DNA from 2 places in the Leptothrix cholodnii SP-6 genome. Region 2 is predicted to be linked to the other one. Evidence: predicted binding sites of a transcription regulator. Region 2 holds the regulator's gene; the other holds the start of a gene.
The links. Region 2 encodes FliA, which starts transcription of late flagellar genes. Its sites were predicted from a motif close to CTAAAGTTTNNNNNNNNNNNGCCGNTA; they were not measured.
Positions count from the first base shown of each region.

Region 1: the regulator FliA is predicted to act here: its motif matches at 3,781-3,807, upstream of flgM (flagellar biosynthesis anti-sigma factor FlgM).

Region 1 is NC_010524.1:3,015,935-3,021,016, reverse strand. Features, by position in the region: gene LCHO_RS13720 (zinc-binding dehydrogenase) at 1-124, opposite strand, end outside; gene LCHO_RS13715 (H-NS histone family protein) at 244-615, shown strand; gene LCHO_RS13710 (Mpo1 family 2-hydroxy fatty acid dioxygenase) at 655-1,194, opposite strand; gene dcd (dCTP deaminase) at 1,319-1,888, shown strand; gene LCHO_RS13700 (hypothetical protein) at 2,024-2,443, shown strand; gene LCHO_RS13695 (DUF1801 domain-containing protein) at 2,506-2,880, shown strand; gene LCHO_RS13690 (hypothetical protein) at 2,887-3,294, opposite strand; gene flgM (flagellar biosynthesis anti-sigma factor FlgM) at 3,291-3,611, opposite strand; gene flgA (flagellar basal body P-ring formation chaperone FlgA) at 3,931-4,698, opposite strand; gene flgB (flagellar basal body rod protein FlgB) at 4,870-5,082, shown strand, end outside.
Region 2 is NC_010524.1:1,721,032-1,726,113, reverse strand. Features, by position in the region: gene LCHO_RS08100 (hemerythrin domain-containing protein) at 1-321, shown strand, start outside; gene LCHO_RS08095 (hypothetical protein) at 445-720, shown strand; gene LCHO_RS08090 (methyl-accepting chemotaxis protein) at 755-2,119, opposite strand; gene LCHO_RS08085 (RNA polymerase sigma factor FliA) at 2,256-2,972, opposite strand; gene LCHO_RS08080 (protein antiactivator of flagellar biosynthesis) at 2,990-3,811, opposite strand; gene flhF (flagellar biosynthesis GTPase FlhF) at 3,834-5,082, opposite strand, start outside.

The sequences.
Region 1 (5,082 bases), 1.3 Mb from region 2:
GCGTGGCCGCCTTGATGCGCACCCGTACCTCGCCGGTGCGGCGTGGCGGGATCGGCCGCTCGCCGATCCGGACCACTTCATTGCCGCCGTGGCCGGTGATGAAAGCTGCTTGCATGGTGGGCATGGCTGTTGTCTCTTCTGAATTGGGGACGAGTGGCGCGCAGAAGAAGAATCGTATGTCATCGCGCGGAAGTGCAGGGTCGCTGTCGTATGCTTGCGGCCCGCGCAATGAGGAGAACATGAATGGCCAAATCCTTGGCACAAGTGAATGCACAGATTGCCAAACTGCAGAGGGAAGCCGATGCATTGAAGGCAAAAGAGGTTGCCGGGGTGGTTTCCCGCATCAAGGAAGCGATTGCGATCTACAGCCTGACGAGCGCCGATCTGTTCGATGACGCCGTCGCTGCCGTGAAACCTGCTGCTCGCCAGAAGCGCACAGTCGCTGCTGCGCCGGTGGTCGGCAAGAAGGCACCGAAGGCGGCCGCGAAGAAGGCCGAGTCGCAGATCAAGTACCGCGACGAGGCCGGTCACACCTGGACCGGTCACGGCAAGCGGCCGAACTGGTTCAAGGCCGCCATCGAAGCGGGCAAGAAGCCCGAAGACCTGGCGGTCTGACGGCGCGGGGTGGCTGTGCGGCGGTGGTCGCGCCGGGTTTCAGGCCCGGGCGGCCAGGTCGTGCAGCACTTGCGGCCCGGCGCGGTGTTCGATTGCGCGCAACAGCTCGCGATTCCAGCCGAGCGTGAACAGCGCCTCGGCGGTGACGAACATCGGCCCGACCAGCAGGCCGATGCGGTCGTCGAAAAACGCCGGTCTGCGGCCCTCGTAGTAATGGCCGATGACCTGCACCAGTGCGCCCAGCCCCAGGGTGAAGATCCCCGATGCCAGCCAGACGGCGGTGCCGAGCGCCCCCAGGGGCTGTGCCGCCGCCACCAGCAGGGCATTGGCCAGGCTCACCGCCGCCCCCAGCACCGGCTCGCCGCGGCTCAGGTACCAGGCACTGCTGGCCGCCCAGAGCAGCCAGGCGGGTGTCAGCAGGTGGCCGGCCACCATCACGCCGGGGCGCGCCAGCAGGATGCCGGTCGCGAACACGATCAGCGGAATGCCCACGCAATGGGTGACGATGTTGCGTCGGTCGCGGTGGTACTGGGCGTACTGGCCGAGCAACTCGAGCGCGGGGCGGAAGGGGCTGACCATGGCCGTCTCCTCTGCATCTCAATGTCCTGAAATATTGCCTCAGATGGCAGCGTTATGCCAGCGCGGCGAGTCGGATTGCCGCGCCTCCTAGAATCCGCCACCGACCCCAGCGAGCCAGAAGACGATGAGCATCAAGAGCGACAAGTGGATCCGCCGCATGGCGCAGGAATCCGGAATGATCGAGCCGTTCGAGCCCGGTCAGGTGCGCCAGTCGGCCGACGGCCAGAAGATCGTCAGCTACGGCACCAGCAGTTACGGCTACGACATCCGCTGCGCACGTGAATTCAAGGTCTTCACCAACATCTATTCGACGGTGGTGGACCCGAAGAACTTCGACGAGAAGAGTTTTGTCGACATCGAGAGCGATGTCTGCATCATCCCGCCCAACAGTTTCGCGCTGGCGCGCACGATGGAATACTTTCGCATCCCGCGCAACGTGCTGACCATCTGCCTGGGCAAGAGCACCTATGCGCGCTGCGGGATCATCGTCAACGTGACCCCTTTCGAGCCCGAATGGGAGGGCTACGTGACGCTGGAATTCAGCAACACCACGCCGCTGCCGGCCAAGATCTACGCCGGTGAAGGCTGTGCGCAGGTGCTTTTCTTCGAGAGTGACGAAGTCTGCGAAACCAGCTACCGCGACCGCGGCGGCAAGTACCAGGGCCAGACCGGCGTGACGCTGCCCAAGACCTGACGCTCGGGGCGGCGGCGGTGCGGCCGCTGCCAGGGCAGGGAATTGCCGGCTCGGGCCGGTGCTGTTCAGGTGATCGGCGCGCGGTGCCTCGGCTTATCGTGGCTCCATCGCGCCGCCTCAACCCAGAGCCTGACCATGCCTTCCACCGCTTTCAGCCTTCCCACCGATCTGCTGCCCTGCCCGGTGGCAACCGAAATCACGGACGAGCTTCCCAGCGAGTTCGTGTTCGTCAGTGCCTTTGCACCGCTGGTGGCGCAGTGGCGTGCCGGCGCCGACCAGCGTCATGCCGATTTCGAGTCGCTCGATCCGGGTGCCGATGCGGGTCTGGCGCAGGCAGCGGTGCTGACGCCGCAACTGGACGTGCGCAAGGTCGATCGTTTCTGTCGCCTGATGACGCAGGAAGGCTGGGCCACGCAGGCCACGCGCATGCGCCTCGATCCGCTCTACGCCCGCGACCGTCTGGTGCTGGGTTACAGCAGCGCCACCAGCGCCGATCTGCGCCGCCTGGCGCTCGAACTGTTCCGGCTCTACGAGGCGCAGCAGGTCTGGCACTGACGCCGGCGGCCCGCTGATACGATCCGGTCCGTGGGCAGCCACCCACAGATCGGAGGGTGTTCATGCGTCATCTCGTTCGATCCAGCGCGCTGGTGGCCACCTATTTCGATACCCTGCCACCGGCGCAGGCCGACATCGCCCGGGCCTTGCAGCGTGCCGTGCTGGCGGCGGCGCCCGACCTCGATCAGGTCGTCAAATGGGGCAATCTCACGTTCCTGCACGACGGACGCCATCTGCTGGCGATTTCCGCGCACAAGGCCCACGTCAATCTGCAGGTCTTCTGTGGTGCCGAACTCGCCGGCGGTTTTCCGCAACTCGACGGCGTCGGCAAGGGCATGCGCCAGCTCAAGCAGCGCCAGGGTCAGGCGGTCGACGACGACTTGATCGCGCGGCTCGTGCAGGCCTGTCTGGCACTGAAGACCCAGAGCGAACACTGACCCGATTCAGGCCTGGTAGCTGCTCGCGCCGGAGCTGATCCAGCCACGGCTGCCGTAGAGCGCCGGGGCTTCGCGCGGCATCAGGGCGTCGATGGCACGGTCGAGGGCGACGGTGGCGCGCACCAGCGATTCGCGTTGCGCCGCCACCTGGCCGCTGGCCTTGACCAGCCGCTTGCGCAAGGGCGCCGGGATGCCGCCGGCGCGGGCAGCGCCGTGAAAGGCCTGGACAGCGCGTTCCAGCGACAGCTGCAGCTGCTGTGCGTGGCCTTCGATGGCGTTGCTGTCGCGCAGGCGCAGGGCATCGCCCAGCGACGCCAGTGCGTCTTCGACCTGGCTCAGCATGCCTTCCAGGTCGCTCGCCGAGCCGCCGGCCGTGTGGCGAATCTCGGGTCGGGTGGGGTGGGTGAGGGTCATGCCGGATCGATCTTGCCCAGCACTTCGTGGGCGTTCGCGATCAGCTTGTCGGCGATCGCGTCGGGGTTGATCTTGTAGGTGCCGTCGGATATCGACTGGCGCACCCGTTCGACCTTCTCGGCATCGAAGGTGCCGTCCGCGCCCTCGAGCAGCGCGCGTGCGGTGCTCGAGAGTTGCACCGTGCTGCTGCCATCGGTGGCGGCGGCACGTGGGCCCTGGCTGTCGCGTGCGCCTTCGGTGGCGGCGCGTGCAGAAGAAGTTGCGGCGCTGCCGGCCGGCGTGATCGCCGGTGGGGCATTGGTTTGGCCGATCTTCATGACGTTCTCCTTGGGGCGCAGACTGGCCCGGGTTGGGCGCGATAGGGCAGTGGATTGGCAGCCATTGTCTGACATGCCGCGGCGCCGTGGCTCGGGGCCGGTCGGAACCGTGGTACGTAGACGCTGTCTGTCGGGCACTGCCGGCTCGTCACCATGCAGTCCTCAAGCTTATCGACTGGGTGGCGGGCGACTTGAGCCCCTGTCGTTACACATTGCGCCGAACCCCCTGAGGTGTGGGGACTATCGGCTGGAGAACCGCAGAACTTGAGGCGTCGACCGGGTCGCGCTCGGCCGGACATCGTGCGCAGCAGGCGTTTTTTCACATTCGCACCTCGGCACGCCGCTCGCCCACCGGCCAGGCCGACAGGATGCGCCCGCTTTCGGTGCGCAACCGGGCCGGCTGGCCTTCGAGCCCGGGTGACATGGCCTGTGCCTCGCTGCTGACGGCAAAGCCCGTGCCCTGGGTGATGACGCGCACGGTATCGCCGGCCGCAAACCACTGGCGCGCGCGCAGGCTGTCGGCGCGCAGCGTGGCGCCCGGGGGCAGGGCGCGGGCGACGCGCCGGCCGATCAGCTCGGCCATCGACGTGTAGGCCGGCGACGCCTGTTCGGCCAGATCGACTTCGCCCAGGCGCAGATCGGCGGCGCCGAGCACGGTGTCGGCCGGCAGCGAACCGGCGGTGACCACCGCCTGGCCCCAGACCCGCACCGTCACCGGCAGATAGACATTCCAGGCCACCGGCCCTTCGGTGCAGCGCAGGCCGACCCGGGTGCGGCCCCACGGTTTCACGCCGGGCGGCAGATAGGCCTGGATGCGGTTGCACGGCGCCAGGCGCAGGCGCGGGTCGAGCTGGCCGACTTCGATCTCGAGCCGCGCGCCGGCCGGAATCGCCGCCTGGCTGCGCGCCAGCGACAGCACGTCGGCGATCGGCAGGGCGCCGCCCTGAGGCGCGCTGTCGGCCTGGGCGCTGCTGATCGAGAAGAGCAGCGCCAGCAGGCTCATCAGCGGCCAGCCCGGCCGGAACCGGGCGGCGTGCATGCGCTGCCAGACGCGCAGCCACATGCGCTGCGGCGGCGGCAAGGCCATGGCGGGCTGAGGGCAGCGTGGATACATGAGCATCAATGTAGATCGGTGCCGGGCCCGGCCAGGCGCGGAGATGCACGGTTTACCGGTCGCTTATCGCGCTCATGTTTGGCGCCTCGCCTGCCAACAATCAGCCAAGTTCCGCACCCGTGCGGGACGCCGGGGAACCCGATCATGCTCAACCGCATCACCGACACGCTGAACTTCCAGTCGCAGGCCCTGGTGCTGCGCTCCGAGCGCCAGCGCCTGATCGCCAGCAACATCGCCAACGCCGAGACGCCCGGCTACGTCGCCCGCGATCTCGATTTCGCCAGCGCGCTCAAGCAGGCCGTCGGCGAGCAGTCGGTCGGCGGTGCGCTGGCCACCACCCACGGTGGCCACATCCCG
Region 2 (5,082 bases):
GAGCACTTCGCGCAGGAAGACCGCTGGATGGCGGCCACCGGTTTCGCGCCGGAAAACTGCCACAGCCGCCAGCACGGCCAGGTGCTCGACGTGCTGCGCGACGTGCGCCGCCAGGTGGTCGACGACGGCCGCCGGGAAATGGTGGCGCAACTGCTGCCCGAACTGACGCAGTGGTTCGAGGGCCACGCCCAGATGATGGACGCCGGCCTCGCCTATCACATCGGCCAGGTCGGCTACGACACCCGCACCGGCACGATCCGCTCGCCGGTGGCCGAAGCCTCGCTGAGCGGCTGCGGCAGCACCGCCTGCTCCGACGCCTGAAACCGGGCCGGTTGAACGGCATCGCGCCATCGGATCGGTCGGGGGCCGATCGGCCGCGATTTGAGCTGACACCAAGCTGACAAGTGGCTAGAGTCAATGGCATCCGTCATCGAGGGATACGCCATGACGCTGCAGCAGATTCATGACTTCAAGCAATGGCACCTGGGCCATCCACACCACCACGGCATGGAACTGGGTCTGTGCGATCTGGTTCTGGCGGCCTGGGTGGCAGGCTGGATGATGTTGCCCGCGGTGGCACTGCTGCACGAGTGGGCATGGTTGCCCGTTTCGCTGATCCTGACGCTGGCGCTGCCGGCCTACTGGGCCGTGCGCCGGGCGCTGCACCGGCGCGGCGTGTTGCGCTGCGACTGGCTGCACACCGTGCAGCCCCATCGCTGAGCGCCCCTGCGCCCGCTGGCAGCGCCGTCAGGATTCAGAACTTGTAGGCGAAGCGCAGGCCACCCCAGTGCCGGCCGGCCACCATGATCGGCGCCGACGCCTCCTTGAGCAGCACGTACTGGCCGCCGCCCATGTCGCGCCGGTAGGTCTGCAGCAGGAACGGGCGCTGGTTGCGCGCCGAGGCCAGGCCGGTGCGGTCGTTGAAGATGCGCCGGTAGCGGCTGTTGGCGGTGTCCCACGCCAGATCGCCGCGCTGCGGGTGGCAGTACTTGCGGTTGTGGGTGGCGATGTAGCCGTTGCGGTCGGTGGCGATGCAGAACACCACCTTGTCGCTGAAGCCGAGCATCGGCTCCTGGATCGGCGGCAGCAGCTGATCGGTCAAGGCCACGTGACGCGTCAGGTGCTGCGCCGGATGGGTGTTGGCGATCGGGCGGTACTGGTCGTCGAACAGGTCGGCCAGCGTGATGCGGCCGTCGGCCAGCGCCTGCTCGAAGGTCGCCGCGATGCGGGCCGCGCCGTCCTGCACGGCCTGGATGAACGGCGTGTCCTCGGTCTGCGCGCCGCTGCCGGCGAGCTCGTCGATCAGCTGTTCGGACAGGTTCAGGAAGCGGTCGCTGCAGCCCATCGCGGCGTCGAGGCTGACCATGGCGTGCTGCATCTCCTGGCCGAGGTGCTGGGTCTTGTCGCTGACCGCCGCGCAGGTGCTGCGGCTGGCGGTGGCGGCATCGTTGATGCGCACCACGCCGGCCTCGACATGGGCGAACGCCAGGTGGATGCCGCGGGTCGGCTCCACGCCGGGTTCGACCCGGATGTCCTGCGAAAACGCCTCGATGCGCTGGTCGAGCTGGGTGAGCGTGCCCATGATGGTCTTGGACGACACCTCGACGCGGCCGGCCAGGTCCTTCACCGCATCGGCGACCACGCCGAAACCGCGTCCGGCCTCGCCCGCCCGCTTGGCCTCGACCATCGCGTTGAACGCGACCAGCCGGGTCTGCAGGGCGATCTGCGTGATGTCGGCGGCGGCGGTCGAGACCTGCTGCAGCACCGACACGATGCCGGCCACCTCGGAGGCCACCTGCTGCGCCACCGCGCGGGCATGCGCCACCGCCTTCACGCTGGCGGCCGTGGCGTCACCGATGGCCAGCTGGGCACCCTGCACGTGCTCGAGCTGCTGGTTGAGCTGGCCCAGCGACTCGACCTGGCTGACGACCAGCTTCTGGGTGTCCTCGATCGCACCACGCGCCTGCGCGGCGTCGCGGCCGATCTGGGACACCTGGCTCGCCAGGCGCTGCACCAGGGCGTTGTCGACGGCATGGCGGTCGCCGACCTCGGTATCTGCATGGGCATGGGATCGAACGGTCCGGGGTGCGGGTGCACGCTCACGCAGGAAGGCAAACATCGGCAGTCTCCATCTCAGCCCTCGTGGGCGTCTTGGCACCCCGAGTGGTGGGTCTGCGTCCCGGCGCGCGGCCGGAACGGGTCAAGGGAACGGGTCAAGGGAACGGGCCGAAGGCACGCCGTGCGGCCACACCGGCTCACCAGGTGCGCAGCTTGGCGCGCAGGCGGGCGATCGACTGGCTGTGCAGCTGGCAGACCCGCGATTCGGTCACGCCCAGCACGGCGGCGATTTCCTTCAGGTTCATGTCTTCTTCGTAGTACATGCTCATCACGTACTGCTCGCGTTCGGGCAGGTTCTTGATGGCATCGACCAGCGCCTGGCGCATGCGGTGGTCGTTGAGGCGGGCCAGCGGGTCGCCGCCGGTGTCGGCCGCCACGTGGCGGTCGAGGTAGTCGTTGTCGCCGTCGGCGCCGCCCATATCCTCGAGGTAGATCAGCTGCGTGCCACGCACCCGGTTGAGCAGGTCCTGGTACTCGAGCAGCGTGATGCCCATTTCCTTGGCGATCTCGCTTTCCTGCGGCGTGCGGCCGAGCTTCTGCTCGAGGCGGTGCACGGCGCCCTCGATGTCGCGCTGGTGCTTGCGGTTGCCGCGGCTCATCCAGTCGGAGCCGCGCAGCTCGTCGAGCATGGCGCCGCGGATGCGCTGGGTGGCGAAGGTCTCGAACATCACGCCCTGGCCGATGTCGAAGCGGCTGAGCGCGTCGGTCAGGCCGATCATGCCGACCTGGATCAGGTCGTCGATCTCGACGTTGGCGGGCAGCTTGGCGATCATCTGATGCGCCAGCCGGCGCACCAGCGGGCTGTACTGCTTGAGCAGCGAATTGACGTCGGGTCGTCCGGTGGCGGTGTACATGGCTGTTGGCTCCGCGTTCAGGTCATCGCCACGCGAGGCGCAGGCAAGGCGCTGCGCAGGCCGGCGTAGTCGGTTTCGCCGACGGCAAACGCCGCGGCAGCGCCCAGAGAGGCCTCGACCATCTGCACCAGCGCCCGCGAGGGTGCGGCCGTGGGCGGCTCGGCGGGGTCGACCTGCACCCAGCAGTGCTGGACGCCGCCGAGGAACATGTCGACACAGTGCGACAGCCGGTCGGCCACCGAGGTGGCACGGGGCGACTTGGGCGGCGCGCACAGCAGCAGGTCGTGGCTGAGCCAGTCGGCGCGCTGGGCGAACACCTTCAGCGCCGCGTAGGCATGGGTCATGGCTTCGGGCTGGTCGTCGCACAGCACCACCGGACGCGGCCGGCTCAGGCCTTCGTCGCCGCGGCCGAACAGGCGGGCGAGCTCGACCGCGCTGCCGTGCACCAGCACCACCTGCGAGGACGGCGCCACGTCGACCACCGCGTCGAGGAAACCGCGCGTCGAGCCGCGGCTGTCGACCCAGCGCACCGGCAGTCCGCGGGCGGCAAGGTACGAGACCCGGTCCGACAGCACCTCGATGCCTTCGGACAGATCGAAGTTCGCCAGCTCCTTGGGCGGGCCGCCGCGCTCGGAGGCGTCGACCAGCAGGGTGTCGAGCTGCAGGGCCTCGAGGGCGCTGCACAGGCGCTCGATCAGCACCCCGCCGTGGGCGATGAAGGGGTTCGAGACGACCGGGATGAAACGGATCGAGCGCGACGAGAACAGCCGGCGCAGGCCGTCGGCCTGATCGGCCGGCTGGGTGCGGCGGAACGGCGGGAAGGGGGGCGGGTTCGACATGGAGGTCCGTCCTGTGTGCGGTTCAGGCGTCGGCGCCGGATGAGCGCGAGCTGTTCGTCGGGGTCGACGACGAGCGGCTGCGTCGCGGCGCCTGAGGTGCGGGCGGCGAGGCGAACAGCAGGTTGACGTCGTTGGCATCCATGCGCCAGGCCTGGGCACCGGCGGTGCGCAGCGCGCGCTGCATCAGCGCCTGCGCGGTCAGGCGGTGCCAGTCTTCGGGCACGCGCTGGCCGTTGGCCACCGCCACCACCTTCAGGCGATGGCGGATCAGCGCGTCGACCGCCGGGCCGAGCTTGACCGCCTCGTCCATCTTGGAGAGCACGATGCCCTTGGCCTGGGTCGCCTTGTAGGCCACCAGCACGTCCTCGATGGTCTCGCCCTGCGCGGCGGCGTTGACCACCAGCAGGCGCTTGATCGAGGGGTGCGACAGCATGTCGAGCAGTTCGCGGGTGCGGGCATCGCGCTGCGCCAGGCCGGCGGTGTCGATCAGCACCATCTTCTTAGACTGCAGCAGGTCGAGCAGGTCTTCGAGCGCGACCCGGTCGTGCGCGGTGTGCACCGGCACGCCGAGGATGCGGCCGTAGGCGCGCAGCTGTTCGTGGGCGCCGAGCCGGTAGGCGTCGAGCGTGATCAGGCCGAGGTTGGCGGCACCGTGGCGGGTGGCGAAGGCGGCAGCGAGCTTGGCGGTGGAGGTGGTCTTGCCGACGCCGGTCGAGCCGACCAGCGCGAACACGCCGCCCTGGTCTTCGAGCGGCGCCTCGGATTCGCCGGTCTGCAGGTTGCGCTGCAGCACGTCGCCGGCCCAGGCCATCTCGTCGTGCACGTCGTCCTTCAGGCCGTCGGCGAGCTTGCGGATCAGCGCCGGCGAGAAGCCGCAGTCGATCAGCTTGGTGGTCAGCTGCGCCTGCTTCGGGCTCTTCTGCAGCCGCTCCATGAAGGCGAGTGCGCCGAAGCGCTCCTCGATCATGCCCTTCATGGCGCGGATCTCGTTCATCATGGCCGACTGCTGCGCGCTCGGCGCGGCTTCGGCGGCGCTTCTCGAGCTGCCCGACGAACGCGAAGAACGCTGGCTGCTGCTGCCGGAACTGGAACCGGGCGCGCGGCCCTGCAGCACGTCGAGCTCGGCCGGCGTGGTCAGCGGGCTGTCGTGCAGGTCGAGCGCCGGGCGCGCTGCCGGGCGCTGAGGGGCCGGTGCGGGCGCCGCGCTGCGGCTTTGCAGCAGCGCTTCGTGCATGGTCGGCGCGTGGCGCGCAGCGGCGGCGGCCTGGCGC